DNA from 2 places in the Pseudalkalibacillus berkeleyi genome. Region 1 is predicted to be linked to the other one. Evidence: riboswitches for the same ligand, from Rfam matches in the RefSeq annotation. Region 1 holds a riboswitch; the other holds the start of a gene.
The links. A riboswitch is a leader RNA that binds a small molecule or an ion and turns the genes downstream of it on or off. The one in region 1 is predicted to bind thiamine pyrophosphate.
Positions count from the first base shown of each region.

Region 2: another riboswitch for thiamine pyrophosphate. It lies ahead of thiT (energy-coupled thiamine transporter ThiT); the one in region 1 lies ahead of tenA (thiaminase II).

Region 1 covers NZ_JAKIJS010000002.1:97,567-114,280, forward strand. Annotated here, with positions in the region: gene L2716_RS15920 (alanine/glycine:cation symporter family protein) at 1-22, opposite strand, end outside; gene L2716_RS18370 (hypothetical protein) at 476-610, shown strand; gene L2716_RS15925 (MEDS domain-containing protein) at 654-1,226, opposite strand; gene L2716_RS15930 (ketopantoate reductase family protein) at 1,347-2,270, opposite strand; gene L2716_RS15935 (DEAD/DEAH box helicase) at 2,488-3,627, shown strand; gene L2716_RS15940 (SAM-dependent methyltransferase) at 3,646-4,389, shown strand; gene L2716_RS15945 (YwbE family protein) at 4,411-4,617, opposite strand; gene L2716_RS15950 (nitric oxide synthase oxygenase) at 4,732-5,832, shown strand; gene L2716_RS15955 (C40 family peptidase) at 6,076-6,852, shown strand; gene L2716_RS15960 (lmo0954 family membrane protein) at 7,056-7,409, shown strand; gene L2716_RS15965 (PspA/IM30 family protein) at 7,430-8,077, shown strand; gene liaF (cell wall-active antibiotics response protein LiaF) at 8,179-8,910, shown strand; gene L2716_RS15975 (sensor histidine kinase) at 8,907-9,950, shown strand; gene L2716_RS15980 (response regulator transcription factor) at 9,943-10,575, shown strand; TPP riboswitch at 10,845-10,954, shown strand; gene tenA (thiaminase II) at 11,162-11,860, shown strand; gene L2716_RS15990 (ECF transporter S component) at 11,863-12,444, shown strand; gene L2716_RS15995 (ABC transporter ATP-binding protein) at 12,460-13,890, shown strand; gene L2716_RS16000 (energy-coupling factor transporter transmembrane component T family protein) at 13,887-14,690, shown strand; gene tenI (thiazole tautomerase TenI) at 14,717-15,340, shown strand; gene thiO (glycine oxidase ThiO) at 15,324-16,454, shown strand; gene thiS (sulfur carrier protein ThiS) at 16,451-16,654, shown strand; gene L2716_RS16020 (thiazole synthase) at 16,656-16,714, shown strand, end outside.
Region 2 covers NZ_JAKIJS010000001.1:917,173-933,886, forward strand. Annotated here, with positions in the region: gene coaBC (bifunctional phosphopantothenoylcysteine decarboxylase/phosphopantothenate--cysteine ligase CoaBC) at 1-317, shown strand, start outside; gene priA (primosomal protein N') at 314-2,737, shown strand; gene fmt (methionyl-tRNA formyltransferase) at 2,773-3,708, shown strand; gene rsmB (16S rRNA (cytosine(967)-C(5))-methyltransferase RsmB) at 3,705-5,057, shown strand; gene rlmN (dual-specificity RNA methyltransferase RlmN) at 5,119-6,165, shown strand; gene L2716_RS04885 (Stp1/IreP family PP2C-type Ser/Thr phosphatase) at 6,181-6,936, shown strand; gene pknB (Stk1 family PASTA domain-containing Ser/Thr kinase) at 6,933-8,921, shown strand; gene rsgA (ribosome small subunit-dependent GTPase A) at 8,930-9,808, shown strand; gene rpe (ribulose-phosphate 3-epimerase) at 9,811-10,458, shown strand; TPP riboswitch at 10,485-10,593, shown strand; gene thiT (energy-coupled thiamine transporter ThiT) at 10,686-11,234, shown strand; gene L2716_RS04910 (thiamine diphosphokinase) at 11,236-11,877, shown strand; gene spoVM (stage V sporulation protein SpoVM) at 11,990-12,070, shown strand; gene rpmB (50S ribosomal protein L28) at 12,257-12,445, opposite strand; gene L2716_RS04925 (Asp23/Gls24 family envelope stress response protein) at 12,671-13,033, shown strand; gene L2716_RS04930 (DAK2 domain-containing protein) at 13,050-14,723, shown strand; gene sdaAB (L-serine ammonia-lyase, iron-sulfur-dependent subunit beta) at 15,022-15,684, shown strand; gene sdaAA (L-serine ammonia-lyase, iron-sulfur-dependent, subunit alpha) at 15,730-16,617, shown strand; gene recG (ATP-dependent DNA helicase RecG) at 16,617-16,714, shown strand, end outside.

The DNA.
Region 1 (16,714 bases):
CTAACCATGTAAAAAGATCCACAAAATTACTCCTTCCATTATCGTTCAAAAATATTTTTCTATTTACATACCCGAAAATAAATTTATTAAATACATGAATGCCACAAAATAGTAAAATCGAACGAAATATATAAGAATAAAAATAGAATTGTACATAAAAAGTTCAAGCACAATGCCCTCATATTTGTGATAAAATTAAGATAAAGAAAACGTAGTAAAGTCGAGGCGTGCCGAAGACTGGACTTTAGTTGCTCTTGTGCTGAACCTATAAACTTCTTCTTCAACGCCCATTAACTACTGAAAAAAACTTATAGAAAAGCATGCAACTTTTTCAACGTTTCATACGTATGCAGTAAAAGAGTTTCAAGAATCTTAGAATTACAGGGTTAACCGTTTGCTTTTGGGGTATACAAACATTAGAGATACAAACTGGACGGCTAAAAATCTTCTAAAATGATTGGAGTGTTTGAGAGGCATGACGAGTACAGACATTCATATCGAGAACCTAAGGAAAAAAGGCATTGATGTTCAAAAGGTCATTTCGAAGACAGTCAAGCTTGCTAAAGAATACACGGAGAAACGAAAGAAAGAGACGATTCAACCTGAATAAAAGTAAAAGAACCTTCTCGCAAATTTGAGAAGGTTCTTTTCTTTTAATTCGTATCAATTCTCTGTTTGTATTGTTTGGATGGAATAAAATCATCTTCCATTAGAATATATGGATGTGTTTCCATCAAAATCTTTTTGAGGAAGTCTGGCATTCGATCACTTTCATAAGCACAAGTTAACGGGAACGATAGGTGTTTTACGGCGTCGTCTACAGTTCTTTCAAGATCTTCAATAATGTGCAGAGGTTCATCAACACTTGCCCATTCTACGTGAGCCCATGCTCGAAATGAAGTATTATTATCTAAGTATGGCTGTATCACTTGATTGAAATATTCAACAATCGCTGGTGGATGGTAACTTCCGCTTGAGAAATAGAAATCAAAACTGTTTACACGATGGACAAATTGCATGTGTTCTTTCGGTAGCTTTTGCTTTAATTCTTGTTCAACCATTCGATAGACTGGATCATTTTCAATTAAAATGACGTAGTCTCCAGCACGAATTCCTTCTTGAATAAAATTGACAACTTGCTTGATGTAATTTTCTCTACCAGAATAAGCATACAAAACATGAATACTCTTTTCCTTCTTAAAAACTTCATTCATCGTAATCTTCACGTAACATCCCCCCTATACCCTATTAAATACTTAATGAATAGAATTCGGGAAGGAGAGTCATATACCTTTAAAAACTTTTGTGTCGACACCATTTCTAGATTTCCGAATCATATGGTCTGATCATTGCATCTTCAATTCATATGGTTTTACGAGTGCATATAACGTTTCGATATGCGGGAGCTTTAAACCTTCTTGTGCAGCTAATCGCAAGGCCCCGCCAAGCAGATGATCGGCCTCAATTTGCATGCCTTTCCTACGGTCTTGATGCATAGAAGACGTCGCCTCACTTGGAAATCCACTTAGTAATTCCTTCGCTTTTTCAATGTGATCGTTATTCAAATTAACCCCTTTCGCAATGGCGAGGAGTTTAACTTCATGCAAGACCTCTTCTGCTAACCGCATCGTATTCGATGTTTCTCTGATTGTACCGAGCGTTAAATCGCCGGCTGTTGTTACACCAGAAAAAGCGGTAATGACCATATATTTATTCCACAAACCGAGTAGAATATTGCTGCTTAATACACCAGCCATGTTAGCTTGGTCGAATACCGTTTCAAGTTCATTACACAGTTCCGTCTGAGAGGGATGGAGTGGACCGAATATTAAATCATGTTGAGCGCTTGAATGAATGACATGACCGTTGTCATCTAAGGTTGAAATGATGTAGGACAACCCTCCTAGTACGTTCTCTTCACCTAGTTCATCTTGTAAAAACTGAATATGCTCGATTCCGTTCAAGAGTGGAAGTACACGAGCCCCTTTCTGGACGAGTGCTTTCAAATTCGACAGCAATTCTTCATTCAAGTGATATCCTTTTACCGCAAGGATGACAACATCCGCTTGCTCAATGTCTTTTGTGTCTTCGACGATATTCAGGTTTGATACTTGATAATCTCCATTAGGGCTTTGAATTTTCAAGCCGTTCTTCCTTAACTGTTCGGCACGATTATATCTTACGAGGAATTGCACAGGATGACCTGCTTCCTCACACCTTGCTCCAAAATAAGCCCCAAGCGCACCTGCACCTAATACAACGATATTCATTCCTTTACCCCTCCTTTTAGTATTCCTGTACCCGTTATTACTTCTTGTAAAAACTTAGTTCACCTTTGTTATGTACCTTTTTTATCCTCTATGAACTGTGACCCTATCCATAAAGAGAGACATGGTGTAGGCTAGTAATGAAGCGGTTTGTATGTGAACTTGGCAAACTGCCTAGAATAGAACTGGAACAATCCCTTTCAGTAGAGGAGAAATGAAAATGTCAAATACATTAGAAACATTGAATATAACCAATCCTTTTTTACAAAAGGCATGGGAAAAATCTCAATTTAAAGAACCTACTAAAATACAAACAGATGCAATCCCGGAAATTTTGGATGGTGGCGATGTCATTGCTGAATCACCTACCGGAACAGGAAAAACACTCGCATATTTGCTACCGATTCTAGAAAAAATAGACCCTAACCAAAAAGATCCTCAAGCTTTGATCATGGCTTCTTCTCGCGAGTTAGTCATGCAAATCTTTGAAGAGGTACAGAAGTGGGCAGAAGGTAGCGGAATTTCAGGTGCATCGATGATCGGTGGCGCAAACGTGAAGCGCCAAATTGAAAAGCTCAAGAAGAAACATCCGCAAATTATTATTGGGACGCCTGGTCGTGTAGAAGAATTGATTAAGACGAAGAAGCTGAAAATGCATGAAGTGAAGACGATCGTACTGGATGAAGGTGATCAACTTCTCGTTCCCGAGCATAACAAGACGATCCAGTCGATCATCAAATCGACCTTAAGTGAGCGGCAAGTGTTGTTGTTTTCTGCAACATTACCACCAAAGACAGAGGAAGTCGGACGTAGTTTCATGAAAGATCCTCAAGTGTTGAAGGTCAATCGTACACCGCAAAAGAACGGTAAAGTCGATCACGTGTATGTCGTATGTGATCGCCGAGATAAAGTGAAAAACCTTGAAAAGCTGTCAAGATTGAAAAACATGAAAGGTCTCGCTTTCGGTAAGGACATCGGAGAACTATCGGTTATGACTGAGAAGCTTGAGTACAACCGCATTCCAGTGGATGTATTGCATAGTGAAATGAAGAAGATTGAACGCCAAAACGCCTTGCAACAATTTCGTGACGGGAAGTCGAACTTATTGCTTGCAACGGATGTTGCCGCAAGAGGTCTTGATATTAAAGGATTGACCCATGTGATCCAAGTGGATACAGCTGAGGATGAGGATCAGTATCTTCATAGAGCGGGGCGCACAGGGCGAGCTGGAGCAAGCGGAACAATTGTATCACTCGTCACACCTGGTGAGGAGAAAGTATTGAAGCGAATTGTGAATAAGCTTGACCTTACACTAGAGAAAAAGACGTTCTACGCAGGTGAACTCGTCGACGAAAAGTAGTGGAAAGGGGAGAAGCTTGTGGAGAACAAGTTTTCAGTGATTGCGCATCAAAACCATCAAATTTGTAATCCAGTTAGTCAGGAAAAATTATTGAAGGTACTAGAGCGGATCCCTTTTAAGAAAGATGCTGAAGTACTCGATATCGGTGCTGGAAAATGTGGGATCTTGATCGATATCATAGAAAAACATGAATTGTTTGGAACAGCAATTGAAATTGAAGAAGCATTTATTAAAGAGGCGCGTGAAATAGCATGGCCTCGTATTGATACCGGAAGATTGACGATATTAAATGATGATGCCAAAAAGGTGATCCATCAATACGATGAAGCATTTGATGTAGCGATTTGTATAGGAGCGACACATGCAATTGGTGATTATCAATCCACCTTGGAGCAAATGTATGCCGCAGTTAAGCCTGGTGGATCCATTCTCGTTGGAGAAGGCTATTGGAAGAAAACACCTCATGCAGCATACTTGGACGCACTTGGCGCAAAGGAAGAAGAGCTCTATACCCATGCAGGAAACATACAAGTCGGAGAAGATCTCGGATTAGTGCCAATGTGGGCATCTGTTACGAACGAGGATGAATGGGATGCTTATGAATGGTTGTATTCATCATCCATCGAAAAGTATTGTCTTGAAAACGAAGATGACAGCGATGTTGATTGGATGAGTGATCGAATTAGCAAATGGCGCAATACGTATCTACGGTGGGGACGAGACACACTCGGATTCGGATTGTACTTATTTCATAAAAAGTAACCAAGAAAGCTGACCAATTGGTCAGCTTTCTTCTGTGTTGATGATCTCTTTTACGCGACCGACTTGACCGTCTTGAAGACGTACTTTGATACCATGTGGATGTGAGCTTGATTTAGTAAGGATGTCTTTTACCGTACCTCTCGTAAGCTTTCCGGTCCGTTGATTCTGCTTAAGGACGATATCGACTTCAATTCCAGGTTTTATGTTTGTGCGGTTTTGCCCGTTCATATTGATTAACACCTTTCTGCATACAATAGTTTCTGGACATAGTATATCATGGAAACCCGGTTCAAGTATTTCATAAGTGTGATTAAGGGATGGTATAGTTAGTGTGAAGCTTTTATGGAGGTTAATGACTTGAACATACATTTGAAGCAAGAAGCAGTAGAATTCATCACGAATTGTTATACAGAGCTCGGGAAACCTGAAGGGGAAATCGATGAACGAATAGATAAAGTGATGACCGAGATTGAGTTGAGCGGTCATTATGAACATACATATGAAGAGCTAGAATACGGAGCTCGAGTTGCTTGGCGGAATAGTAATAAATGCATTGGTAGGCTATTCTGGGAAAGCTTGAAAGTCATCGATGCACGCGATGTGGAGACTGCCGTTGATGTGAGAGACGCGCTACTTGAACATATCGATTATGCGACAAACGGCGGGAAAATCCGTTCAACAATTACGATTTTCAAACCTCGTAAAAATGGTGCCGATCAAGTTCGGGTATGGAATCATCAACTCTTACGCTATGCAGGTTATGAGACGGAACATGGTTTCATCGGTGATCCAGCATCCATTGAATTTACGAAAAAATGTATAGAGCTTGGTTGGCAAGGTGAAGGGACACATTTTGATGTCTTGCCTCTCGTTGTGCAGACCGGGGAGGATGAGCCTCAATGGTTTGAGATTCCTAGGGACAAAGTGCTCGAGGTCCACATTCGCCATCCACAGTACCCAGCTTTTGAAGATTTGAATGTGAAGTGGTACGGCGTCCCGATGATCTCCGATATGAAGCTTGAGATTGGTGGCATCGAGTATGTGGCAGCACCATTTAACGGTTGGTATATGGGGACGGAAATTGGAGCACGAAATCTCGCAGATCAAGATCGATATGATTTGTTGCCAAAGGTCGCTTCCATATTGGATTTGGATGTGAGTACGAACATTACGCTTTGGAAAGATCGTGCATTGGTTGAGTTGAATGTAGCCGTGCTCCATTCGTTCAAGGCAGATGGCGTGAGTATCGTTGATCACCATACTGCCGCACAACAATTCAAGAAGTTTGAAGAGAAAGAACAATCGAGCGGTAGAAACGTGACAGGTAACTGGGTTTGGCTCATTCCACCCGTTTCTCCAGCTACAACCCATATTTTTCATAAACCTTACAAGAACAAAATTGTCAAACCCAACTATTTTTATCAGGATCAACCATATATATGACAAACGAAGCACTCATCCCGCAATGTGGTGGGTGCTTTTTATATTCTTAAAATGAAAATAAACACTAAAATGCTTACTGTTGCGGGGATTTTTCAGTGTAAACAGATTAATATATCCTCTTAATGCCACAGCAACCTCTTTACAGTGTTCCTCTGATAGACTTGGAATTGGTTTGAAGAACTCAGTTTTTCTCAAACCGATTCAGCACGATTAATAAACAAAGATTCATCAAGGAGGAATTCAATGTTTACATCAAGATCGTCTGCAAGAAAATATGTGATTTCATCGGCTTTAGTCACGACTATGGCGCTATCCCCCGTTTTAAGTAGCGGTGTGCTGGCGAATGCTGACTCAATGCCTACCGAACAAAAGGATACTAGCAAAGATGTAGAAGAAACAACGGTTCTAGAAAATGGAGATCGGAGTGAAGCAGTAGAAGATCTTCAGACTGAATTAGAAGCGCTAGGTTATTATACATATAACCTTGATGGCATTTATGGACCGATTACAGAGGATTCAGTAGAGGATTTCCAAGCCGAAAAAGGTCTGACGACAGACGGCGTAGCAGGTCCTGAAACAATAGAAGCTTTATCTTCCGCATCATCTTCAAATTCAGTTGAACTTGAAGACACTACCAACGAATCAGATGACCAAGCTTCAGAATCTGACGTTGTTGAAATAGCTGAAAGTGTAATTGGAACACCATATGTATGGGGAGGGACAACCCCAGAAGGCTTTGATAGCAGCGGCTTCATCCAATACGTATTTGGAGAAGCAGGAGTTGATCTCCACCGAGTTGAAGATGACATGTGGAAATACGATGGTGAAACAGTAGATTCACCAGAAGTCGGGGATGTTGTCTTTTTCGAAGGCACATATGATACAGAAGGTGCTTCCCACAGTGGTATTTACATTGGCGACGATAAGATGATTCATGCTGGGTCTGATGGAGTAGAAGTGTCTGATTTAAGCATCGATTATTGGCAGGATCATTATCTAGGCGTCAAATCATTTAAATAAAAGTAAAACACGAGTCTTTCGCACTCACCACGCAATGTGGTGGGTGTTTTTTTGTTTTGTACTCCACCTTTTTGTCCAACCCTTCCTAAAACGGATGCCACACTACGCCTCAAGTCTTAGTGAAAGTTAAAGCTGAGGCTCCTTATACCTAAACAGTAACCGAGGTACGATAGAAACAAGAAAAGAAGGAGGGAACAGAAACGATGAAAAAGATTGGACTCTTTATCCTAGGAGCAGTCGCTGCAATCATCGCATTCGCAAATCTCGGTCCTATGATCGGGCTTGCGATCAGCCTTGTCGTCCTATACTACTCAGTCAAACAATTCACCAAAACAGATCAAACATCCAAGAAAGTACTCTGGGCGGTAGTAGGATTCATAGCATTATGTGTTGCGGCTTCCAACGTACCTGCCATCTTAGGACTCGCTGCCCTGTACATTTTATATATCGTGTACAAGGAATGGAAGAAAGAAGACAACGTACAATCACCACCACCTGAAGATGAGGACCCATTTACAAACTTTGAACGCGAATGGGCGGAATTAAACCGAAACTAATAAAAGGAGAGAATGAAACGATGGCGAAACTTTTTAAACGAATCAAAAACACGGTCGAAGCTGACTTTCATGAAATGTTAGATGAAAAGGAACGAAAAAATCCAATTGCGCTATTGAACCAGTATTTGCGGGATTGTGAAAAGGAAGTCGAGAAGGTCCGTAAGCTCGTTGAACGGCAGTATCTACTAAGTGAAGAATTTACACGCGAGTATGTAAAAGCGGCTGAGCTCACGGAAAAGAGAAAGCATCAGGCGGAGATTGCCTCCAAGGCTGGTGAAGAGGAGCTACACCAATTTGCTTTACAAGAATACCAGCAGTACAGTGCGAGAGCTGAGCGACTGAAGGCTTCGAAAGACCAAGCGGAAAAGCACCTCGAAGAGCTTGAGCAAAAATATGAGGGTATGAAGCATAAGCTGAAGGACATGTACATTAAGCGCATGGAGATCATGGGACGCGAAAACATGACGCGAGCAAATCACCGCATGGACAAAGTGCTGGCATCAGACGAGCCAAAGAGCAAATCATTTTCAAAGTTTGATGAAATGGAGAGATACCTTGACCGCCTAGAGCATCAAGTGAATACAGGCTATCACAGGCACACGATTGATGCTCGAATTGCCCAGCTTGAAAAAGAATTAAATAATCAGGAAAATTCTACTACAGTTTAAATGAATAATGGTATGCTAATAAGAAAGGCGTGGTACTGCTACGCCTTTTCAATCATCTCGCTTTTTTACACATAGATATAGATGGGAAGGGGGCCTGACTAATGAATTGGACAAAAACAGACCAAATGAGCTGGTTGATGATCATCGGAATCGTTTTGCTATTACTTGAGATCTCCTTTCATGGAACAGGTCCACTTTTCTTACTGGCATTAGCCGCAGGAGCCATTTACGTTGGTCGAAAGAAGTACGCTTCGAAAATCGGCAAGCTGCTATTTTGGGGTGGATTGATTTGTTTTTCGATTACACTCCTGAATACACTCGCATTTAAATTTCTACTTTTCGCTGTATTAATTTACGCAGCGATTCGGTTTGCACAGTCTAAGCAAGCACCGTCCTATATTGAACCAGTGATCCATGAAAACCCAACGGTTGCGAGCGACGGTCCAACGATAAAGCGTACACCATTTTTGAAGAATACCATTTACGGAAGACAGACGACGTCGGATCAGGTATATGAGTGGCAGGATGTAAATATTCAATGTGGGATAGGCGATACGGTTATTGATTTAGCTAATACCGTACTACCAAAAGGCGAATCGGTCATTGTCATTCGTAGTTTCATAGGGAATGTGAAGATTCTTGTGCCTTACGAAATGGACGTTAGTGTGAGTCATTCCGTGATTGCTGGAACCGGAAGCGTGCTCGGATACAACGAGCCAAAGATGGTGAATCAAACGGTATCCTTTCAGACAGAGGGTTATGATCGTGCCCAGCAAAAAGTGAAGATCATCACCTCGATGATCGTCGGAGATCTTGAGGTGAAACGATCATGAGCATCATCCAGCGCCAAGTCGTGTTAGGCTTTACTCTCTCTTTCACACTGTTCATCGTTCTGTTGAGTGTGTTTATTCTTGTATTTCCAATCGGAGACTGGTCCCTTTTTTGGACAAGAAAGATCTTTGATTTACCGTTTATTTTATTCGCACCTGGACTCAGTATTTTAGTCGGATTAGTATTCGGATTTAGCTCTGGATATTATTTGCGGAAGCAACTAGAGGCTCTGACGGCGGCTTTGACACAAATGGGACAAGGTCGCCTGGTGGAAGAACAGCAATCGAGCACACAAGAGATTAATGTGATGTGGAAGCAACTTGATAAAGTACAGCAACATGTTTCAGAACAAACCCGTTTATCGCAAAAATTAGCCAATGAACGTGCTGAAGATCAAGAGAAGCGTATTCAAAAAGTCGTGAGTGAAGAACGGAACCGCCTTGCACGTGAACTACATGATTCAGTGAGTCAGCAGCTGTTTGCAGCGTCTATGCTAATGTCAGCAGTCAATGAATCCGAAACGGGAAAAAGTGAGAACGAGCGTAAGCAATTGAATTTGATTGAGGAAATGATTCATCAATCCCAGCTTGAGATGCGCGCCTTGCTTTTACATTTAAGACCTGTCGCTTTGAAAGGGAAAACCCTTGAAGAAGGCATTAAGGAATTGTTGACCGAACTCGTGCAAAAAGTGCCGCTTGAAATCCAGTGGAAAATTGAATCGATTCCCCTAAAAAAGGGTGTAGAAGATCATTTGTTCCGAATTTTACAAGAGTCGATTTCGAATACGCTCCGACACGCGAAAGCGGATTCGCTTGAAGTGCTTTGTATTGAGCGCGATGGGACGGTTTTGCTACGCGTAGTGGACGATGGTGTCGGATTTGACATTGAATCAAGTAAGACTGGATCTTACGGATTGCAAAATATGCATGAAAGGGCATTGGAGCTTGGTGGCACGATGAAGATTGTAAGTGTACCAAAAAAAGGAACGCGTCTAGAAGTGCGCATACCACTTATTCGAGAGGAGGAGGAAGGCAATGATTAGGGTCGTATTTGCTGATGATCACGAAATGGTGCGGATCGGTGTATCGTCTTATTTATCCAACCAGAAGGATATCGAAGTCGTTGGAGAAGCAAGCGATGGTGCAGAAGCAGTCGATTTAGTGCTGGAGTTGCGCCCTGATGTGATCTTGATGGATCTCGTCATGAAAGAAATGGATGGAATTGAAGCGACGAAAAGGATCGTCGATCAATGGCCAGAAGCGAAGATCATAATCGTGACAAGCTTTCTAGACGATGAAAAAGTGTATCCAGCGCTTGAAAGTGGCGCAACGAGTTACATGTTGAAGACGTCGAAAGCAAGTGAGATAGCGGATGCCGTTCGCGCAACACATAATGGTGAGATGGTTTTGGAACCCGAAGTTACAGGGAAAATGATGACGAAAATGCGGCGTGGGAATGCGCGTCCTCCTCATGAAGAGTTAACGAACCGCGAAATTGAAGTGTTGATGCTCATGACTGAAGGAAAAACGAATCAGGAAATCGCGGATCAGCTCGTCATTGCACTGAAAACGGTGAAAACACATGTCAGCAACATATTGGAGAAGCTCGAAGTGCAAGATCGGACGCAAGCAGTGATCTACGCATTCAAAAATTCACTCGTGAAATAAGAAGATCTGCTCAGAAGCTGAGTGGATCTTTTTTTGTGCATAAAATCAATTTATCGTGCAAATATCAAAATTATCGTGCATAAATTCTGTTTATCGTGCAAATATCAAAATTATCGTGCATATAATTCGTTTATCGTTCATATCTGAATTTCCCGACCGATTCAACCAAAATCAATTCGGAAAAAATCGCTCTAATGAGCGATTTTCACATTATTAATTTGACAAACTAAATATACGTGGTACGATTACATCGAAAAATAATTTAATAGACGATCCACTAGGGGTGCCTTCTCATAAAGGCTGAGATTAGAGTATAGCTTTAAGACCCTTGGAACCTGATCTGGTTGATACCAGCGTAGGGAAGTGGTGGTTAGAAGTTACATACCGACTTATGCCGAACAAACTTACAACCACTTTCCTGAATATGGAAAGTGGTTTTTTATTTGCTAGAAGCTTTTTCTAGCTCCTTGGATCACTTCAGATAACTTGTTGCCTCCTCGGTGTTCTTCGAGTGACCATCAAGCTAGTCAGAGTGATTGCGTCTTTCGGTAATAGTGGGTCGTCTGGATAAAAGGAGAGGTTTCATATGTCTTTTTCACAGTACGTTAGGAAAGTAGCAGACCCAATCTGGGAGGCTAGCTTCAAGCATCCATTCGTAACTGGAATTGCAGGTGGGTCATTACCACTTGAAAATTTCCGTTATTACGTACTACAGGATGCGTATTACTTATCTCATTTTGCAAAAGTCCAGGCACTCGGAGCCGCAAAGTCTCAAGACATGAAGACGACCGCTTGCATGGCGTCTCACGCCCAAGGCACATATGAAGCTGAGCTTTCACTTCATGAACAATTTTCAAAACTGCTCGGTATAACGGATGAGGAACGAGCAAGCTTCAAGCCTGCTCCGACAGCTTATGCGTACACGTCCCATATGTACCGTGCTGCTCACAATGGACATCTCGGTGACATTATCGCTGCCATTTTACCGTGTTACTGGTTGTACTACGAAATTGGCGAGCAAATGAAGGGCTTCAAGCCAGAAGAACCGATCTACCAAGAGTGGATAGCAGCTTATGGTGGTGAGTGGTTCCGCACATTGGTTGAGGAGCAGATCAACCGTCTCGATGAAATCGCCGAAACGGTGACCGAAGCAGACCGTGAACGAATGAAAGAGCACTTTATTATAAGCAGTCAATATGAATTTGAATTCTGGGATATGGCGTACACGTTAGAAAAGTGGCCAGTCGATATTGAGGCGCAACTTCCAATTGGTAAAGGAGAATAATCATGAATAAAGGACTGAAGCTAACAGATATTCTCGTGACGATCGTCATCGCTATTGTGTTTGGGATTGTGTATAAACTTTGGGGGCCGCTTTATTATTTTGTAAAACCGTTCGGACTCCACGCTGATCAGCTCATTTATGGAATGTGGTTTATGGCCGCAACAGTGGCATTCCTAATTATCAGGAAGCCTGGTGTTGCTTTCCTAGCAGAAGTGGCAGCAGCATCAGGGGAATTCCTCGTCGGTTCTGAATGGGGATTGGAAGTGCTATTGTTCGGAGTCGTTCAAGGACTTTTTGCAGAACTCGTTTTCGCAGCATTCCGTTATAAACGTGCGGATGTGCTGGTCGTCAGTTTAGCGGCCGTCGGTTCAGCGATCGGATCAATCATCATGGATTACTATAAAGGTTACATCGAGGACTTAGCGCTTTGGAATTTATCGTTATTCCTAGGATTTAGAATCATCGGATCCATCTTAATTGCTGGTGTGGCAGCTTATCTACTCGTAAAAGCACTCGAAAAAACTGGGGTGACGAACCTAGTGAGACCAGCTTCCAAAGAGGATTACGAAGCGTTAAATCAATAAGCGGGGTGAGTGACGATGCTTAAGTTAGAGAAATTGCGCCTTAAGTTTCCAGGTGATCAGGAGCTACTTTTCAAAGACCTCTCGCTTCAAATAAATGAGGGGGAAAAGGTATTGTTGCTCGGTCCCTCTGGGTGTGGAAAATCGACATTCCTTCAAGTTCTCTCAGGGATTATTCCAAATTCCGTAGAGGTACCGATGAAAGCTGAATCTATCAAACTACCGGAGTCTTGGGGATATGTTTTCCAAGACCCAGATTCACAATTTTGTATGCCGTATGCTGATGAGGAAATAGCCTTTGTACTTGAAAACCTGCAAATACCTCGTGAGGAAATGCGTCCCCAAATTAGACAGCTTTTAACGAGTGTAGGGCTTGAGTTTGATGACATCCATCAAAACATCCACACATTGTCTGGTGGGATGAAGCAACGTCTCGCAATCGCGTCAGTGTTAGCACTGGAGCCAGACGTCTTGTTTCTCGATGAGCCGACAGCGTTACTCGACCAAGAAGGAACGGCAAGCATCTGGAATACGGTAAAAAAGGTCAGCGCAGACAAGACGCTTATCGTCGTTGAGCACAAGCTGGAGCATGTGATTGACCTCATCGACAGAATCATTCTCTTTGACGAAAAAGGAGAGATGATTGCGGATGGTCCGAAAGAACAAGTTCTCACTCTTCACAAGGAAACGATGAGAACGCAAGGGATTTGGTACCCAGGTGTTTGGAACGACTATCATTCACCTGAAAAAGTAAACCCTCAAGATGAAGAGATTCTTCATCTTGAGCAATTCAAAGGGTACCGGCAAAAAGAAACGAAAATCGAGGTTGAGAACACTATCGTAAAAAGAGGCGAATGGATTGCGATTACGGGTGAAAATGGAGCAGGGAAATCAACCCTTCTTTACGCACTCATGAAGTTCATTAAGACTTCAGGAACTTACGAGCTCTTCAGTAAAAAAGTGAAGAAACTTCCTGAAGCGTTGACGTTCGTCTTTCAAAATCCAGAATTTCAATTCGTGACGAATTCCGTGTATGACGAAGTGGCTTATAGTTTGCGGCTGCAAAATCGTCCTGAACAGGAACTGGAAACGAGAGTGGAGGCGTTGCTCGCGCGTTTTCATCTTTCATCGCTCGACAAGCACCACCCATATCAGCTTTCTATAGGTCAAAAACGACGGTTATCCGTCGCAGCATCCATCATACGCGATCAGCAAGTCCTCTTGTTAGATGAGCCGACCTTCGGACAGGACTCTAAGAACACGTTCGCTTTACTAGAAATGTTACATGGCCTTCAGCAAGACGGAGCAACGATTCTGATGGTGACGCATGACAACAACATTGTCGATCACTTTGCAACACGCGTTTGGACTATTGAAAATGGAAAGTTAGTAGATGATCAAGTGGTCAGGTCAAATGAACAAGAGGAAGTATTGGAGTGTTTACTATGAATCTAGATTTTCAATACGCGGAAACCTGGCTTCATAAAATTAATCCGACGCTTAAACTCTTCCTCATGATTGGTATGTTTATTTTCGTTCTGTTCATTCATCAGTTGAACTGGTTGGTCTATTTGACGGTTGGTTCGTTCATATTATTTTGGTTCTTTTCCGGTCATCCGAAGAAAAGGCTCGCATTTATTCTTATTCCTTTTTTCGTTGTTTTTATATCAACGGCGTCATCCATGATCTTTTTCGGAAAAGGGGAGACGACTTGGTTGAAATGGGCGCTCATTCACATAACGGAGGAGAGTTTTTATCGAGGCATTCATCTCGGGTTTAGAGCACTTATTTTCGCGACACTCGGTTTGACGTTCACACTGACAACAAGACCTGTCAATCTCTTCTACTCGTTAATGCAACAAGCGAAGTTGAACCCTAAATATGCTTATAGCTTTATGGCCGGAATGCGGTTAATTCCGATAATGATTGAGGAGTTCTTCACAATCCGGAATGCGATGAAGGTAAGAGGGGTCCAGCAACAGCGTGGTTTTCGGTCGTTATTCTTTAAACTGAAATCGTATTCAATTCCTTTATTGTCTCAGAGTATTCGTAGAGCACATCGCATTGCCGTAGCGATGGAGGCGAAAAGGTTCACAGGTGAAGGAAAGCGGACCTATTATTATCGAATCGGTTTTTCGACGAACGATGGCGTCTTCGTATTCCTATTAGTTGCAATGATCCTCTTATCCTATTACACAGCGGAAGTGTGGCCGATGTTTCCGGTCGAGGATGTTCGCTACGAAAGTTGAGTTTACTAGGGAGGTGAGAAGAGTTGTTGAAACCGACCATCCATGTCATATCTACAGGTAAACAAACAAAAGAAGAATTTTCAGAGATAACGCGCATCATTCATGAATACGTCGACTTCATTCATATTCGTGAAAAATCGAGAACGGCTTTAGAGGTAGCTGAAATCGTTGAAACGTTAATTGGCAAAGGGGTGCCACTTAGAAAAATCATTATTAACGACCGCGTTGATGTGGCTGAAGTGACAGATGTTTATGGCGTTCAGCTCGCGTACCACAGTTTAAGCGTCCATCATGTTAAAAAGAACTTCCCTAATTTAAGAATCGGGAAATCCGTTCATTCCGTAGACGAGGCAATCATTGCTGAAAAACAAGGAGCAGATTATCTCTTGTTCGGACATCTATTTCATACAGCATCCAAACCAGACCTTTTTCCGAGGGGCGTTTCGCAGCTCAAACAGCTAACGGAACAAGTGAACATTCCTGTCATTGGCATTGGTGGAATAACGCCTCATCATTCTCCACACGTCTTTCGAGCAGGTGCTAGCGGCATAGCAGTCATGTCAGGAATTTTACAAGCCGACGATCCTTTGGCTGATGTAAAAGAATATCGAAATCGTATTGAGGAGGTGCAGTATGGAGCAGAGCTTTGATGCAATTATAGTTGGCGCAGGCGTGATTGGAAGTTCGATCGCATACAACCTATCCAAACGAGGAAACAAAGTACTTGTGTTAGAAAAGGGGCAGGTCGCTGGAAAAGCATCTAGTGCAGCGGCGGGCATGCTCGGCGCGCAAACGGAGCTTGAGGACAATAGCCCGTTATTTCGACTAGCCAAAGCAAGCCGATTGATGTTCCCCGATCTGGCTGAAGATTTGAAGCAATTAAGTGGCATAGATATTGAGCTTCAGCAAAACGGTATTTATAAGGTGGCTACGGCAGAGCGAGAAGTGTCAAAGCTTCAACGATTGATTCGGATTCAAAATGAATTAGGAGAAGAGGCATACTGGGTGACGCCTACTGAACTTCGCGATCAAGAACCAGCACTCTCCCTCCTAACATTCGGTGCGATGTATATGCCGAATGACGGTCAAGTTTCAGCACCAGCACTCACGACAGCGCTTGCTACATCTGCAGTCGCTCTTGGCGCGGAAATCCTTGAGCATACGGGTGTCGAACAACTGCTTGAAAAAGACGGCAGAGTCGTCGGTGTCAAAACAGCTGTTAGACAATTTTACGCAGATAACGTGATTGTCGCTGGTGGTGCTTGGAGTGAAGCTCTTTTGAAAGAAGCGGCAGTAACGCTTGAAACGTACCCTGTAAAAGGCGAGTGTATGTCAGTAAAAACGACCACGCGGGTTGTAAATGGAACTATTTTTTCAGACGGCTGTTATATCGTTCCGAAGGCTGATAACAGACTGATTATTGGTGCTACTGAAAAGGCGGACACGTTTGATGAAACGGTGACACTTGAAGGGATAGCGAAATTGATGGAATGTGCAATGCATATTATTCCTGAACTGAAGAGGGCTGAGTGGGATAGTGCGTGGGCTGGTATTCGTCCACAAACGATGGATGGTGTCCCTTACCTCGGAGAGCATCAGGGTAAGAAAGGGCTCTACATTGCAACAGGACATTACCGCAATGGGATTCTGCTCGCGCCTATTACAGGTAAGGTCATTGCAGATTTAATAGATGGAGTAGAAATGGATTCTGAGTGGAAATCAGCATTCCAAATCAATCGAAAAACGGGAGTTGATCTTTCATGAAATTACGTATAAATGGTGAGCAAGTATCGGTACCGGAAACGGTTCGATGTGTGACAGACTTAATTGAACATTTTCAATTAGGCGAGCGTGTCGTCATGATTGAGCATAACGAAGAGATTCTTGAAAAAGGTGCCCATCCTGAAACGAAAGTGAAGGATGGAGATACGATTGAAATCGTACAATTTGTAGGAGGCGGATGATATGTTGAAAATCGGTAACTTTACATTTGAGTCGAGATTACTATTAGGAACCGGAAAGTA
Region 2 (16,714 bases), on a different contig from region 1:
TAGAAATGGACCGCACAAAAGATATTCTAAAAGAATTAGGCAATCGTAAGTCCAAACAGATTTTAGTCGGATTTGCGGCAGAAACAACGAACGTGAAACATTATGCCCAACAAAAGCTGGAAAAGAAAAATCTAGATTTGATTGTTGCGAACGATATATCACAACAAGGATCAGGGTTCGAAGGAGACACAAACCAAGTTTATATCTTTGACCGTTACGGTAAAGAAATAGAAAGTACTCTACTATCTAAAAAGCAAGTTGCTGATATGATTCTGAATGAAAGCTGTCGACTCCTAGAAGGATTGAATAACGAATGATTGCTGGTGTAATAGTCGATGTACCGGCATTTGGTACAGACAAGACATTTGACTATCGTATTCCAGAACATCTAGAAGAAACAATAGAAGTTGGAATGAGGGTTGTTGTACCATTCGGGCCTAGGAAGTTGACAGGTTTTGTCATTGGTTTGAAAGAAACTTCCGATCTTAAACGCTTGAAAAAGATTGAAGATATCGTCGATCCTTCACCTGTCCTCAACCAAGAATTAATAGGGCTTGGGAAGTGGATTGCTAATTCTACGCTTTGCTTTCTTCATTCTGCTTACCAATCGATGTTGCCAGCTGCCATGAAAATGAATTACTCCAAGAGGATCTATTCGATCAACGAGGCAATTGAACTACCAGATCTCCCAGAGCAAATTCGTATTCAATTAGATTCAGATAAAGGGTTAGACTGGGCAGAAGCTCAAAAGAGTGGGAAACATATTGTGCGATCTATTCAATCTGCAATTCATAACGGTAATCTTGAAGTGAAGTATGAAATTCGTTCCAAAGGGAAAAAGAAACGTCATAAAGTCGTTATGGTGAATATTCCCACCATGGAATTAAATGCTATTTATGATGACATTTCAAGGAAAGCGCCCAAACAAGCGGAAGTAATCCGGTACTTCATTGGAAACAACGAAACGAAAATCCCTACACAAAAACTAATGGATGAAACGGAAAGTTCTAGAGCGACGATAAAAAGTCTAATCGATAAACAAATTCTCTTGGAAACTGAAGAAGAAATTTATCGCGATCCATATAAAGATAGACAATTTGAAAGAACAGTTTCGTTAACATTAACCGAAGAGCAGAAAGAGTCGATTAAACCGATACTGTCGGATATCGAAAATAATCAACATGAAACCTTTCTTATTCACGGAGTAACAGGAAGTGGAAAGACAGAAATATATCTTCAATCGATTGAAGCAGTCATACAAAAAGGGAAAGAAGCGATCATGCTGGTACCCGAAATCTCTCTAACTCCACAAATGGTCCATCGCTTCAAGGGACGATTTGGGTCCGAAGTTGCGGTACTTCATAGTGGGTTGTCCGTCGGAGAGAAGTATGATGAATGGCGTAAAATTCAACGGAAAGAAGCTAAAGTCGTTGTTGGTGCGAGATCGGCGATTTTTGCACCGTTCCAAAATATAGGGATTATCATTATTGATGAAGAGCATGAGTCAAGTTATAAGCAAGAGGAAAACCCACGATATCATGCTCGAGATATTGCGATTGAGCGAGGACGATTCCACCAATGTCCAGTCGTCTTAGGTAGCGCAACTCCTACTTTGGAATCTTATGCACGTGCGAAGAAGGGCGTATATACTTTATGTACTTTGCATGAACGTGTAAATCAAAAAGCCCTACCGACAGCTGAAGTGGTGGATATGAGGGAAGAGTTGCGTTCAGGTAATCGTTCCTTGTTTTCAACTGCTTTATTTGATCGATTAAAAGACCGGGTTGATAAAGGTGAACAAAGTGTTTTGTTGTTAAACCGCAGAGGGTATTCAACTTTTGTGAATTGTAGAGATTGTGGTTATGTCGCGCAATGTCCTCATTGTGACATTTCACTTACGTATCATAAACGGTCAAATCAATTGAAGTGTCATTATTGTGGATTTGAAGATAAACAGCCGACAGAGTGCCCTGAATGTACATCAGAACATATTAGGTTTTTTGGTACAGGTACTCAAAAAGTAGAAGAAGAACTGAACAAATTAATGCCTGAAGCAAGCGTAATTCGAATGGACGTGGATACGACGAGTAGAAAAGGGATGCATGAGAAGCTTCTCAATGCCTTTGCAGAACAGAAAGCAGATATTCTACTAGGTACCCAAATGATTGCGAAAGGGCTCGACTTTCCGAATGTCACACTTGTCGGGGTGTTAGCAGCAGATTCGATGCTACACTTACCTGATTTCCGTTCAGCTGAACGTACTTTTCAATTACTAACACAGGTCGGTGGTCGAGCGGGGCGCCATATTTTATCAGGGGAAGTAGTCATTCAAACGTATACACCTGAACATTATAGTATACAGCTCGCCCAACAACATGACTTTCTCACTTTTTATGATAAAGAGATGCTAATGCGAAAGCTTCATCAATACCCACCGTTTTATTTTCTAACACTCGTAACGATTTCTCACGAAGAATTAATGTACGTTGTGGATGTTTGCGAAAAGATCACGGAAGTCCTAAAAGAGGGACTTAGTGAACAAGCCGTTATTCTTGGGCCTGTGGCTTCACCCATACCTCGTGTGAAAGATAGATATCGCTATCAATGCGTGATAAAATACAAAAATGAACCAACCTTAAAAAACATATTGAATGAAATTCTTGCGCATTATCAAAAACGGATGCAACAGGATCAATTGACGATTAACATTGATATGCATCCACAAACCATTTTATAATGATAGATTCGGATTCTAACAAGATAGGTGATAATATGAAAATCGTATTTATGGGTACACCTGATTTCTCGGTACCCGTACTGCAGAAATTAATACAAGATGGTTATGAAGTAGTGGCTGTCGTTACGCAACCTGATAAACCAGTAGGGAGGAAGAAAGTCATCACTCCACCACCGGTTAAGCGGGAAGCCTTAAGACATGAAATACCAGTTCTTCAGCCGAAGAAAGTACGTCATGAGTATAAGGAGATCTTAGATTATAAACCTGATTTGATTGTTACAGCAGCATATGGTCAAATCTTGCCAAGTGAGCTATTGGAAGGACCAAAGCTAGGATGTATTAACGTACATGCATCTTTACTTCCTGAATATCGTGGAGGTGCACCTATCCATAAAGCAATCATTGATGGGAAGAAAGAATCCGGCATCACGATTATGTATATGGTCAATCAATTGGATGCAGGCGATATATTGACACAAGTTCGTGTACCGATTGATGAAGATGATCATGTAGGTTCATTACATGATAAGTTAAGCATCGCTGGCGCTAAGTTATTAAGTGAAACAATACCTAAGCTTATCGCAAATGAAATTGAGCCAAAAAAGCAAGAGGAATCGCTTGTGACATATGCACCTAATATCTCAAGAGAGATGGAGGAAATCAATTGGGAGTTAGATGGGGAAACAATCTATAACCAAATTAGAGGTTTACATCCTTGGCCAGTTGCTTATACTACGTTGAATGGTAAACCGTTAAAAGTATGGTGGGGACATAAAGTTAACGCACCGAAAAAAGGATTACCGGGTCAGTTGGTACATTTTGATCGAGAAGGAATAGTTGTTGCAACTGGGAACGAAACAGCGATAAGAATTTCAGAACTACAACCAGCTGGGAAGAAACGTATGCAAGCGTCTCAGTTCGTAGCTGGCGCACAGCTAAGTACAGATATGAAGCTGGGTGAAAAAGAATGAGTAATGTAAGAGAAGTAGCCATGGATTTATTATTGAAGATTGAGCGTTCACAAGCATACAGTAATCTTTTACTCAATCAAGCCATCCAAAAACATAATTTCTCCCAAAAAGATTCGGGATTGTTAACAGAAATCGTTTATGGGACTGTCCAGCGAAAGAACACACTAGATTATTATTTGAATTTCTTTATTAGTAAACCATTGTCTAAAATTGATGATTGGGTAGTCGTTCTCCTTAGGTTATCTGTTTATCAAATGGCTTATTTAGATCGTGTTCCTGACCATGCAATTCTTAATGAAGCTGTTACCATTGCTAAGAAGAAAGGTCATAAGGGCATTTCTGGTTTCGTAAACGGTGTATTGAGGAATGTCCAGAGGAAAGGTCTTCCATCCCTTGCATCTGTAGAGGGAAAAGCGTTACAATTAGCGCTTGAGTGTAGTCATCCTCAGTGGTTACTAGAACGGTGGATTAATCAATTAGGTGTACAAAACACAACAGACATGTGTACCATCAATAATACACCACCCTCAGTAACAGCAAGAGTCAATTCACTTAAAATGACTTCGGTTAATGAAGTGATTCAACAACTTGAAGAAGAAGCTGTATATGCTGAACCTAGTTCTGTTACACCTGTAGGCATAAAGATGCGAACAGGAAATCTTCCGAGGACAAACCTATACAAGTCAGGTTCTTTGACAATTCAAGATGAAAGTTCAATGTTGGTTGGTTATGCAGTTGATCCTCAACCTGGTGAGAAAGTGTTAGATGCATGCGCTGCTCCAGGTGGAAAGACAACACATTTATCTGAAAGGATGAAGAACGAAGGAGAAATTACTGCAATTGATTTGCATGAACACAAAGTAAACTTGATCGAAGAGCAAATTGAGCGTTTAGACTTAGCAAACATTAATACGATTACAATGGACACCCGGAAGGCTGCAAACTTATTTCAAGAAGGCTCTTTTGATAGAGTGTTGTTAGATGCACCTTGTACTGGATTCGGTGTCATTCGAAGAAAACCCGATATTAAATGGTCTAAACAACCTTCTGATATCGAGCGAATCCAAAAGGTACAATACGAACTTCTTGAGTCTGTTGCTCGTGTAATCAAACCAGGTGGATTATTAGTGTATAGTACCTGTACAATAGAAGCAGAGGAAAACGGAAATCAAATAGAGCGGTTTCTACAAGAGCACCCAGAATTTGAATGGGATGTTTCATTTTATGATCGAATGCCTACATCCGTACAGCCTTATATATCAAGTACAAAAGGAGAACTCCAAGTACTCCCACAGTATTTTGATAGCGACGGGTTTTACATTGCATCATTAAGAAAAAAATCAAACTAACAGAAAAGGCGGTGATGGACCATTGTTAAAACCGTTAACAGATAAACAAACGAATCCTGACATTAAATCGTCCATTTTTTCATTAGGATATGAGGATTTGAAGAATTGGTTGAAACAAGAAGGTGAACCTTCATTTCGTGCAAAACAAATATATGAGTGGCTCTATCAGAAACGTGTAACAAATTTTGCGGAGATGTCGAATCTCTCGAAGGAATTACGCGAGAAGTTGGAGAATGAGTATGTTATTACACCACTTAAGCAAGTGGTCAGACAAGAGTCAAAAGATGGAACAATTAAATTTTTGTTTGAATTAGAAGATGGTTATTCCATCGAAACTGTACTGATGAGACATGAATACGGAAATAGCGTCTGTGTTACAACACAAGTAGGCTGTAGGCTAGGTTGTACGTTTTGTGCATCAACTTTAGGTGGATTGAAACGTAATCTGAAAGCTGGAGAAATTGTAGCGCAAGTATTAGAAGTTCAACGCGCAATGGATGAAACAGATGAGCGAGTTAGCTCTGTTGTCGTTATGGGAATTGGAGAACCATTTGATAACTATGAAGGATTGATGTCATTTCTACGGATCATCAACCATGATGAAGGACTGAACATTGGTGCTCGTCACATAACGATTTCAACGAGTGGAGTCGTTCCGAAGATTTATGACTTTGCTGATGAAGGTATGCAAATTAATTTTGCTATTTCCCTTCACGCTGCCTCAACTGAAATTAGGAGCCGGTTAATGCCTGTCAACCGTATGTATCCATTAGATGACTTGATGGATTCTATTAGGTATTATATTCGAAAAACCGGTCGTCGCGTTACATTTGAATATGGACTATTCGGTGGCGTAAACGACCAAGTTGAACATGCAGAACAATTGGCTGATCTAATTAGTGACATCAAATGTCATGTCAATTTAATTCCTGTAAACCATGTGCCAGAGAGAGATTACGTCCGTACGCCTAAGAATCAAATATTTAAGTTTGAGCGTACCCTACGCGAACGCGGCGTCAATGTTACGATCCGTCGAGAACAAGGGCACGATATTGATGCAGCTTGTGGTCAGCTGCGTGCAAAAGAGCGTAGTGACGAAACGACGTAAACGAGGTGAAGAAGGTTGTTAAAGGCATTCTTTCAGACAGATCAAGGTAAAGTAAGAGCACACAATGAAGACAACGGGGCAGTGATTCATATCTCTGCCTCGGATGTTTTTGCTGTTGTCGCAGATGGAATGGGTGGACATAATGCTGGTGATGTTGCCAGTCAAATGGCAGTCAATTATATGAACGATCATCTCCATACATATATGAACGATCATGATGATACGAAAAGCACGATTCATTCATTAATTGAAGGCGCTAACAATAATATTTATAGCTATGCAGAGAAAAACCCAGAATGTCGAGGCATGGGGACGACAATAGTCATCGTTCGTGCAAATCAAAGTGAATTACATATTGGACATGTAGGAGATAGTAGGTGCTATAAGATAGAGGGCAGTACGATTACTCAGTTGACAGATGATCACACGTTAGTAAATGAACTTGTGAAATCGGGTCAAATCACACATGAAGAGGCGGAGTATCACCCAAGAAGACATGTTGTTCTCCGGGCACTAGGTACCGATCCATCAGTTGATATTGATGATTTACATTATGAATGGCAAAGTGGGGACTATCTACTACTTTGTTCTGATGGATTGTCGAACAAAGTGTCGAATCAATCTATTGTCGATGTCGTAACGAGTTCAGCATCACTTGAGGACAAAGGGAATCAATTAGTGTCAATGGCAAATGAAGCCGGTGGGGAAGACAACATAACCCTTATTTTGCTTTATAATGATGACAATTCTGAAGAGGGTGCATCACAATGATAGGCAGAAGAATCAGTGATCGTTATAAGATTTTAGAGATCATTGGTGATGGCGGTATGGCTGTAGTCTATAAAGCTGAAGATTTAATATTAGACCGCTTTGTAGCTGTTAAAGTACTCCGATCAGAATATTCAACAGACGATGATTTCATACGTAGGTTTCGTAGAGAAGCTGAATCAGCGACAAGCCTAAACCATCCTAACGTCGTTAATATACTAGATGTAGGTGAAGAAGATCTAACGCACTTCATTGTTATGGAGTATGTCGAAGGTCGGACGTTGAAGCAAATTATTAGAGAAGAAGGTCCACTTTCATCTGAACGAACTGTAGAAATTATGAAGCAAATTTCTTCAGCGATTGCTCATGCGCATGAACATCACATCGTTCATAGAGATATTAAACCACATAATATATTAATAGATAAGAGAGGAAATGCCAAAGTAACAGATTTTGGGATTGCATTAGCCGCTACTTCTGCAACAATTACCCATACGAATTCGGTACTTGGAAGCGTGCATTATTTTTCGCCTGAACAAGCAAGAGGCGGCATAGCAAACAACAAATCTGATATTTATTCTCTAGGAGTCGTTTTGTACGAAATGACGACTGGGAGGCTTCCTTTTTCTGGTGAGTCGGCGGTTTCAGTTGCTTTAAAGCATTTACAGGATCAATTTCCGGAACCTAAACTAATTAATCCAGACATTCCACAAAGTATTGAAAACATTATTATGAAAGCGATGGCGAAGGATCCAAATAAGCGATTTGATAGTGTACAAGAATTTGAAGAACAGCTGATTACAGTTTTTGACCGTTTTGATGAGCCTAAGTTGTATATAGAAGAAGATGAAGAAGCGACAAAGGTACTGACTCCTATTGGAGGATCTATGGAGCAGGTTCAAACAACAAAGATCCCACCCAATGAAAATCATGATGAAAAATCGAACAAGGATAAGAAGAAAAAGAAGAAGAAGAATTGGATTGCAATTCTATTTACTATTCTATTATTTCTTGGTATTGCTGGAGTTGCTGCATTAACAATATGGCCTGAAATTTTGCAAACTGATGATGTGCCTGTACCAGATGTCATCAATATGCCTTATATAGAAGCCTATGAAAAACTGAAAGATGCAGGACTCAATCCGGAGAAGGAAGAACAGCCGAGTGCTGAAGTGAAAGAAGGAAATGTCATTAGACAATCGCCTTCAGCAGGTACGAATGTTAAAGAAAATCACACAATAAAGTTAATTGTCAGTACAGGTCCTGAAAAGTTTGAAGTGGAGAATTATATAGGTAAAGAAGAAGATGATGTAAAACGTACGAAGGTTCAAGACTTGTATAAAAGTGTAGAAACATCTAGACGTATTAGTGAAGAATATGATGAAGGTGTCATTATTGATCAATTTCCGGAAGCGGGAGAATCAGTTATACCAGGACAAGAGGTGCTCATCTTGTATGTAAGCAGCGGACCACCTCCATTCGATCTCGCTGATCTTGAAGGGAAAACCCTAGATGAAGCGAAAGCATATGGTGATCAAAACGGGATAACGATTAAAGAGGCAAGTGAACGTGAAATATCAGACTCTGTAAAAGAAGGAAGTATTATCAGATCAGACCCAGCAGCCGGAGAATCTGTCAGAGCTGGAGATGAGATTACCGTTACGTTATCAAAAGGTGTACCTGATCCAATTACAATTAAGGATAATGTGGAAATCGAAATTGATAATGAGAAACCTGGTAATGGTAATGATAAAGATAAGGAAAAAGACAAGAAGAAGCAATCGAAGAAAGTTAGAATCGTAACAAAGGATGCGAATGGTGAACAAACGATCATTGAAGAAGAAATATCTGAAACGAAAATGTACGATATTCCATTGACTGTTGCTTATGACGGTACAGGAAGCTATACAGTTTTTGTAGATGATCAGGAATTTACTAGCAACTCTTTTACATTTGAAGAAGCGAAAAACTTTCAGAATGGAGAGTAGAGAATTGCATGGCAAAAGGAACAATTATTAAAGCGTTGAGCGGTTTTTACTATGTAAAAAGTGAAGGTGAGATTTATCAATGTCGTGGGAGAGGGAATTTTCGGAAACGGAAATTAACCCCTCTTGTTGGTGATGATGTTGTATTTGAGTCCAGCAATAAGACGGATGGTTATGTTCTAGAATTAATGGATCGAAAAAATGAACTAGTCAGACCGCCTATTGCAAATGTGGATCAAGCGCTGATAATATTCTCTGCTCTCGAACCTACCTTTAGTACACTTCTTTTGGATCGGTTTCTTGTCCATATAGAAGCTAATGAGATTCTCCCTGTTATTTGTCTAAGTAAACTGGATTTACTGAAAGAAAATGAAAACGTTAATAAAGAGTTAAGTGTTTATCGTGACATCGGTTATAACGTACTTGAAACATCTTCCATAGAAGAAAAGGGATTAGAGGATGTTAGAAGTATATTCGAAGATAAAGTTACTGTCATTGCAGGGCAGTCTGGTGTAGGCAAGTCAACCTTGTTAAATGCATTGAATCCGGAACTCAACTTAGAAACGAATGCAATTTCCAATCATCTTGGTAGAGGGAAACATACAACGAGACATGTTGAACTGATACCTTTTGGTGAAGGTCTTGTAGCAGACACCCCTGGATTCAGCTCTCTAGATTTTGTGAATATGGAACCTGAAGACTTATCGATTTATTTTCCAGAGATGCGCGACTTACGACCAAATTGTAAATTTAGAGGTTGTACCCATACTTCTGAGCCTAAATGTGCGGTGAAAGATGGATTATCAAACGGAGAAGTTTCGCAATTCCGTTATGACCACTACGTACAATTCTTAGAGGAGATTAAAGACCAAAAACAACGGAGGTACTAGACATGACGAAAATAGCACCGTCGATTCTATCAGCTGATTTCTCCCGATTAGGAGAAGAAATTAAAGATGTCGAGCAGGGAGGAGCGGATTATATCCATGTTGATGTCATGGATGGTCATTTCGTTCCAAACATAACGATAGGACCACTGATTGTGGATGCAATCCGTCCCATTACTGAATTGCCTTTGGATGTACACCTGATGATCGAGAATCCAGATCAATATATCCCTCAATTTGCTAAAGCGGGTGCAGATATTATCTCAGTTCACGTAGAAGCTTGTCCTCACCTACATAGGACCATTCATTTGATTAAGGAAAATGGCGCTAAAGCAGGTGTCGTGTTAAATCCACATACGCCTGTAAGTACGATTGAAAACATCATTGGAGATGTTGATCTTGTCTTGCTAATGACTGTCAACCCAGGCTTTGGAGGTCAATCGTTTATTGAACAAGTACTACCGAAAATAAAATCGGTCTCTGATCTATGTAAAGAAAAAGGGTTAGATATTGATATTGAGATCGATGGTGGTGTAAATCCTGAAACAGCGAAATTATGTGTAGAGCATGGTGCGAATGTGTTGGTAGCAGGTTCAGCGATTTATAAGAAGAAAAACAGAAAAGATGCAATTGACGCCATTCGTGGTGTATAATTAACGTTAGAAATTAAATATTGTAAAGAAACCACTAGGGGAATCTCCTTAAGAGATTGAGAGTGAAGTGTATGCTTCTGACCCTGATAACCTGAACAGGATCAAACCTGCGGAGGGAAGTTGGCTTTCAACGACTTCAAGATATACGAAAGCGACTGTACTCTATGCAGTTGCTTTTTTTGTTTTACTCTAGATACTATAGAAATAAGAGGGAGAGATTAATGGTCATGAAGAATAGAACATTGATGATGGCTGAAGTAGCTATTATGGCTGCATTAGGTATCATACTAGGTTTCATCAAAATAGGTGGACCATGGGCATTTGGGGGCTCAGTGTCATTAGAAATGGTTCCGATTTTCATTATGGCTTTTAGAAGAGGATTGGGTGCTGGTATTTTAACTGGCCTAATGATTGGATTGTTACAATTATTGATTAATCCATATATATACTATTTCTTGCAAGTCCTATTAGACTATCCGTTAGCGTTTATGGGTGTTGGATTAGCAGCGCTAGCTAGACCTGATTGGAATCATACTTTTGTGAAAAGGGTTATATTCATAATAATAGGGACATTTATTGGAAGTCTAATGCGATTAACAAGCCATGTGATTTCTGGAATGGCATTTTTTGCTGATCAAGCACCAGAAGGAACACCTGTATTCATTTACTCATTTTCTTATAACATTTCATACATTGCTCCAACCTTTATACTAACCGTCATATTACTAGTCCTATTATCCAAAACGGCACCTAAACTGATCCATGGAGGCTCATAATATGAATGCCATTTGTCTTGTCGCTGGTGGTCCACGTCATCTGCTCCCTGACACATTGGAGCAGGGAGATGACCGCAATTACGTAGGAGTTGATGAAGGCGTCATCTACCTTTTGAATCGTGGCATTACACCAAGTGCTGCTTTTGGAGATTTTGACTCCATTTCTAAACAAGACTTGAACATGTTGTCGAGTAAGAATATTGATATTCATTCATTTGAAAGTGAAAAGGATATGACGGATTTAGAGTTGGCGATACACTGGGCGTTGGACCAAAACCCAAGCGAGATCTTATTGTTCGGGGGGACTGGTGGTCGTCTTGATCATGAACTGATTAACATCCAATTGTTGAAGCTAGGACTTGACAGGAACGTGGAAATGAAAATAGTGGATCGGAATAATCAGATATTCTTGAAGAAACCAGGAGCTTATACAGTAGCGGAAAATCAACAATATCCATATCTCTCTTTCCTACCTACCACTCAAGTTGTCAACGGGATTACATTGACTGGATTCAAATATCCATTAACAAATACAACGTTGCACTGGGGTTCAACTTTATGTATTTCAAATGAGCTTGTAACAAAAAAAGGTACTTATTCATTTGATGACGGCATAATTATGGTGGTAAGAAGCAAAGACTGAAATTGAAATTAAAACTCCGGGTACTATTTCTAAGTAGACGAATATACTTAAATAGAATGTTATTTTTCCGGTAAGGTTACTTACGGAAACTAACGTTGGAGGAGGCGGAATTATGAAATTTTATACTATTAAGCTGCCAAAATTTTTAGGGGGATTCGTTCGAGCGGTCCTAGGGTCATTCAAGAAAGGATAAACAAAAAAGCACCAACAGAGGTGCTTTTTTGTTTGTATTATTTTAATCGTTGTATGAAAAGTATTATACAAACTAACTCTGTTAAAAATATAATTGATTTTCGAAGATATCACCAATAACTTTCAATAAAACGATACAAATAAAAAAAGAACCCTTCAGTGGGTTCTTTTTCGCGTATTATAGAAATTAAACGCGTTCTACTTTACCTGATTTCAAGGCACGAGCAGAAACGTATACTCGCTTCGGTTTACCGTCAACTAGGATACGAACCTTTTGTACGTTCGCTCCCCATTTACGTTTTGTAGTGTTCAACGCGTGAGAACGTTTGTTTCCAAAGCTTGTCTTTTTTCCTGTAACAACACATTTTCTAGCCATTGTGAATGAACCTCCTTTATTGCAAATAAAAGAATTAATGCAGTTTATCGTTTATTCGAAAACACTACACTATATTAGCATGAGAAATATAAGATTGCAACAAGGTTTATCAAGTTTATTTACTTGACATGATAATAGGAAAAGATGATATATTCTTTCAAAATGTAAGATATTATAGTAAAATGACACTAGTCATAGGTCATTAAATCCAAGGGAGGATTCTACATGTCTATAGAAATGAAAACAAAGTATGGAGAAATTGATATTTCAAACGATGTGATCGCTACAATTGCAGGTGGAGCCGCGATTGATTGTTATGGTATTATCGGAATGGCATCTCAAAAGCAAATTAAGGATGGCATAACTGAGCTTCTAAAGCGGGACAACTTCAGTAGAGGAATTGTTGTTCGTCAGGAAGAGGATGAAGTTCACATAGACATGTACATCATTGTAAGCTATGGAACGAAGATATCTGAAGTAGCTCACAACGTTCAAACAAAAGTGAAATATACACTTGATCAAATGCTCGGATTGTCAGTAGATTCGGTAAACATTTTTGTTCAAGGTGTAAGGGTGACAAACCCGTAACGAGGAGGAAGAATTCGTGACTGTAAAGAAGTTAGGCGGGAAACAACTTTCCCAGATGTTTATTTTCGGGGCTGAAAACCTGAACAAAAATGTAAAAATGGTGGACGCCCTAAATGTTTTCCCTGTTCCAGATGGTGATACAGGAACAAATATGAATTTAACCATTACTTCTGGAGTGAAAGAAGTAAAAGGATTGGATACAGACGATGCTAATCAAGTAGCATCCTTGTTTTCGAAAGGTCTATTAATGGGGGCAAGAGGTAATTCAGGCGTTATTCTTTCCCAGTTGTTTAGAGGCTTTTCAAAAGCGATAGCAGGTAAATCCTCCATTGATACAAAGCTGTTTGCAGAAGCGCTTGAATCAGGTGTTGAGACTGCCTATAAGGCTGTAATGAAACCGGTAGAGGGAACGATTCTCACAGTTGCAAAAGACTCTGCTAAGAAAGCAACAAAAGCTGCTCGGAAATCAGACGATTTAATTGATGTGATGGAACAAACGTTACTAGAAGCGAAAGCTTCATTAGATCGGACCCCTGATCTTCTACCTGTGTTAAAAGAAGTAGGCGTTGTCGACTCTGGTGGACAAGGACTCGTTACAATTTATGAGGGCTTCTTAGCGGTACTTGAAGGAAAAGAATTACCTGAAGAGAGTATTTCTGGTCCGTCTATGAATGAATTAGTCAACGCAGAGCACCATAAAGCACAAATGCATATGAAAACTGAAGATATTCACTACGGATATTGCACAGAGTTCATGGTTAAATTTAAAGAAGAAAAGACGAGGAATGCACCATTCTCTGAAGAGGATTTCCGTAACAAATTAAATGAACATGGTGATTCACTGCTTGTCGTATCTGATGAGGAGTTAGTTAAAGTTCATATACATACCGAAGAGCCGGGTGATATGCTAACTCTTGCACAAACGTATGGCGATTTGATTAATATTAAGATTGAAAATATGCGGGAGCAACATTCTGCGATATTGGAAAGTGACCATCAACCTGCAGAAAAGGTTAAGGTTCAGGCGAAAAAGAAGCCATTCGGAATCATTACCGTTTCTATGGGAACTGGAATTGAAGAGTTATTCAAGAGTCTTGGTGCAACAGTTGTTATAGCTGGTGGTCAGACGATGAATCCAAGTACTGAAGATATTGTTAAAGCGATAGAAGAAGCCCATGCAGAAAAGCTGATCGTACTTCCAAATAACGGGAATATCGTTATGGCGGCAGAACAAGCTGCTTCAGTTGTTGATGAAGATGTAGCTGTCGTTAAGACGAAAACAGTACCTCAAGGAATTTCTGCATTGCTTGCTTTTAATCCAAGCTCTTCTCTTGAGGATAATCAAACAACCATGTCTGAGGCTGCTGGACATGTTAAGTCAGGTCAAATTACATTTGCAGTTCGTGATACATCTATTGATGGTGTAGAGATTAATAAAGATGATTTCATGGGGATCTTTGATGGCAAGATTGTTACCTCTAAGAAAACCCAAAAAGAAGCCGTAGAATCTCTTCTAAATGAAATGATGAGTGACGATGATGAAATCGTAACGATAATTTATGGTGAAGATGCTAACGAAGAAGAAGCTAATGAACTTGAAGCATGGATTGGCGAAGCTTATCCAGATGCTGAAGTTGAGATCCACCCTGGAAAACAACCGATTTACTCGTATATCATATCTGTCGAATAGTAAGTGTTATTTAATATTCCTATCATGATCAAACCATAATCAATTGATCAGATAGGAATATTCTTTATACTTTGGCTTTGTTGCATTCGATTGTAGATCTTCATTTAAATGATTGAAGCTAAAGGGGTGCGAGACTCCTGCGGAAAAGCGGGTCAGGGGAGGCTCAGAAGGGTCAAAACAAGCGCTTCCTAAACAATTGAGGCTCCCGAACCGTCCGCGGAAAGCGAGTATCCCTGTGGCGAAAATCAGCTATACATTTAAGAGGCAATCCATTTACGCTTGAATGGAGGAATTGAAAATGAAATTTAAAAGTGTCTTTGAGATCATTGGCCCAATTATGATTGGACCTTCAAGCTCGCATACTGCTGGTGCAGCTAGAATAGGACGGGTAGCTCGTTCTCTTTTCGCTAGGAAACCCGAATGGGTACATATTTCATTTTACGGGTCTTTTGCAAAGACTTACCGAGGACATGGCACTGATGTGGCAATTGTTGGTGGTGTTTTAGATTTTGATACATTTGATGAGCGAATTAGTGATTCGTTGAACATTGCAAAGAAAGAACGTATCAAAGTAAAAATGACCGAGGAAGATGCATTGACCGATCATCCGAATACAGCCCGAATTCGACTTGGCGACAAAGATGGTGAACTTGAAGTTGTAGGTATTTCAATAGGGGGAGGAAAAATTGAAATTATTGAATTGAATGGTTTCGAACTTCGCTTATCAGGGAACCACCCCGCTCTCCTTGTCGTTCATAACGATCGGTTTGGTGCTATTGCCGCTGTTGCAAATTTACTAGCCAAGCTTGAAATTAATATAGGACATATGGAAGTAAGTAGGAAAGAAGTAGGAAGTGAGGCTCTTATGACGATTGAAGTCGATCAAAATTTAGAAGACGCCGTTATTCAAGAAATTGAGAAACTTCCTCACGTTACAAGAGCAACAAGAATTAACGATTAATCACAATTATAAGGGTAATCACAATTATAAGGGGTGGTATGTATGATGTTCCGTAATGTCAGTGAATTAGTTGAACGAGCGGTTTCACAAGATATACCTATTTCAGAAGTGATGATTCAACAAGAGATGGAAGTAACCGGACGCACCCGAGATACTGTTATTGAATTAATGGAGAAAAACCTTAATGTAATGGAACAAGCTGTTGAAAAAGGGATTAAGGAAGGTGTCAAATCCCACTCTGGATTAACAGGTGGTGACGCTGTCCTGCTACAAAAATATATTGAAAGCGGAAAGAGTTTAGCTGGCAAAACTGTATTGGATGCAGTAAGTAAAGCGGTTGCAACGAACGAAGTAAATGCTGCAATGGGAACGATCTGTGCTACGCCAACTGCTGGGTCTGCAGGGGTTGTACCTGGAACGTTATTTGCGCTAAGAGATAAGTTAAATCCGAGTCGAGAAGATATGGTACGTTACCTATTCACTTCAGGCGCATTTGGTTTTGTAGTTGCGAACAATGCATCCATCTCTGGTGCTGCAGGTGGTTGTCAAGCTGAGGTTGGATCAGCGACAGGTATGGCGGCGGCAGCAATTGTAGAACTGGCAGGTGGGTCTCCAGAACAATCGGCTCAAGCGATGGCGATTGCGTTGAAAAATATGCTCGGGCTCGTTTGTGATCCTGTTGCAGGACTTGTGGAAGTCCCATGTGTGAAAAGAAATGCAATTGGTGCAAGTATTGCAATTACTGCGGCTGACATGTCTCTTGCAGGCATTACAAGCAGAATTCCATGTGATGAAGTCATTGACGCAATGTATAAGATCGGTGAATCAATGCCGACAGCACTAAAGGAAACAGCACAAGGAGGATTGGCGGCTACTCCAACTGGTAGAGAATTAGAAGCAAAAATTTATGGAGTGCCGTTAAATAAAAAATAATGGATTTGAAACAACCTGTCGTACAAGTAAAAGGAATCGGTAAGGCAAGAGCAGAGGAGTTAACCGACCTGAAAATTTACACTGTGGAAGATCTCCT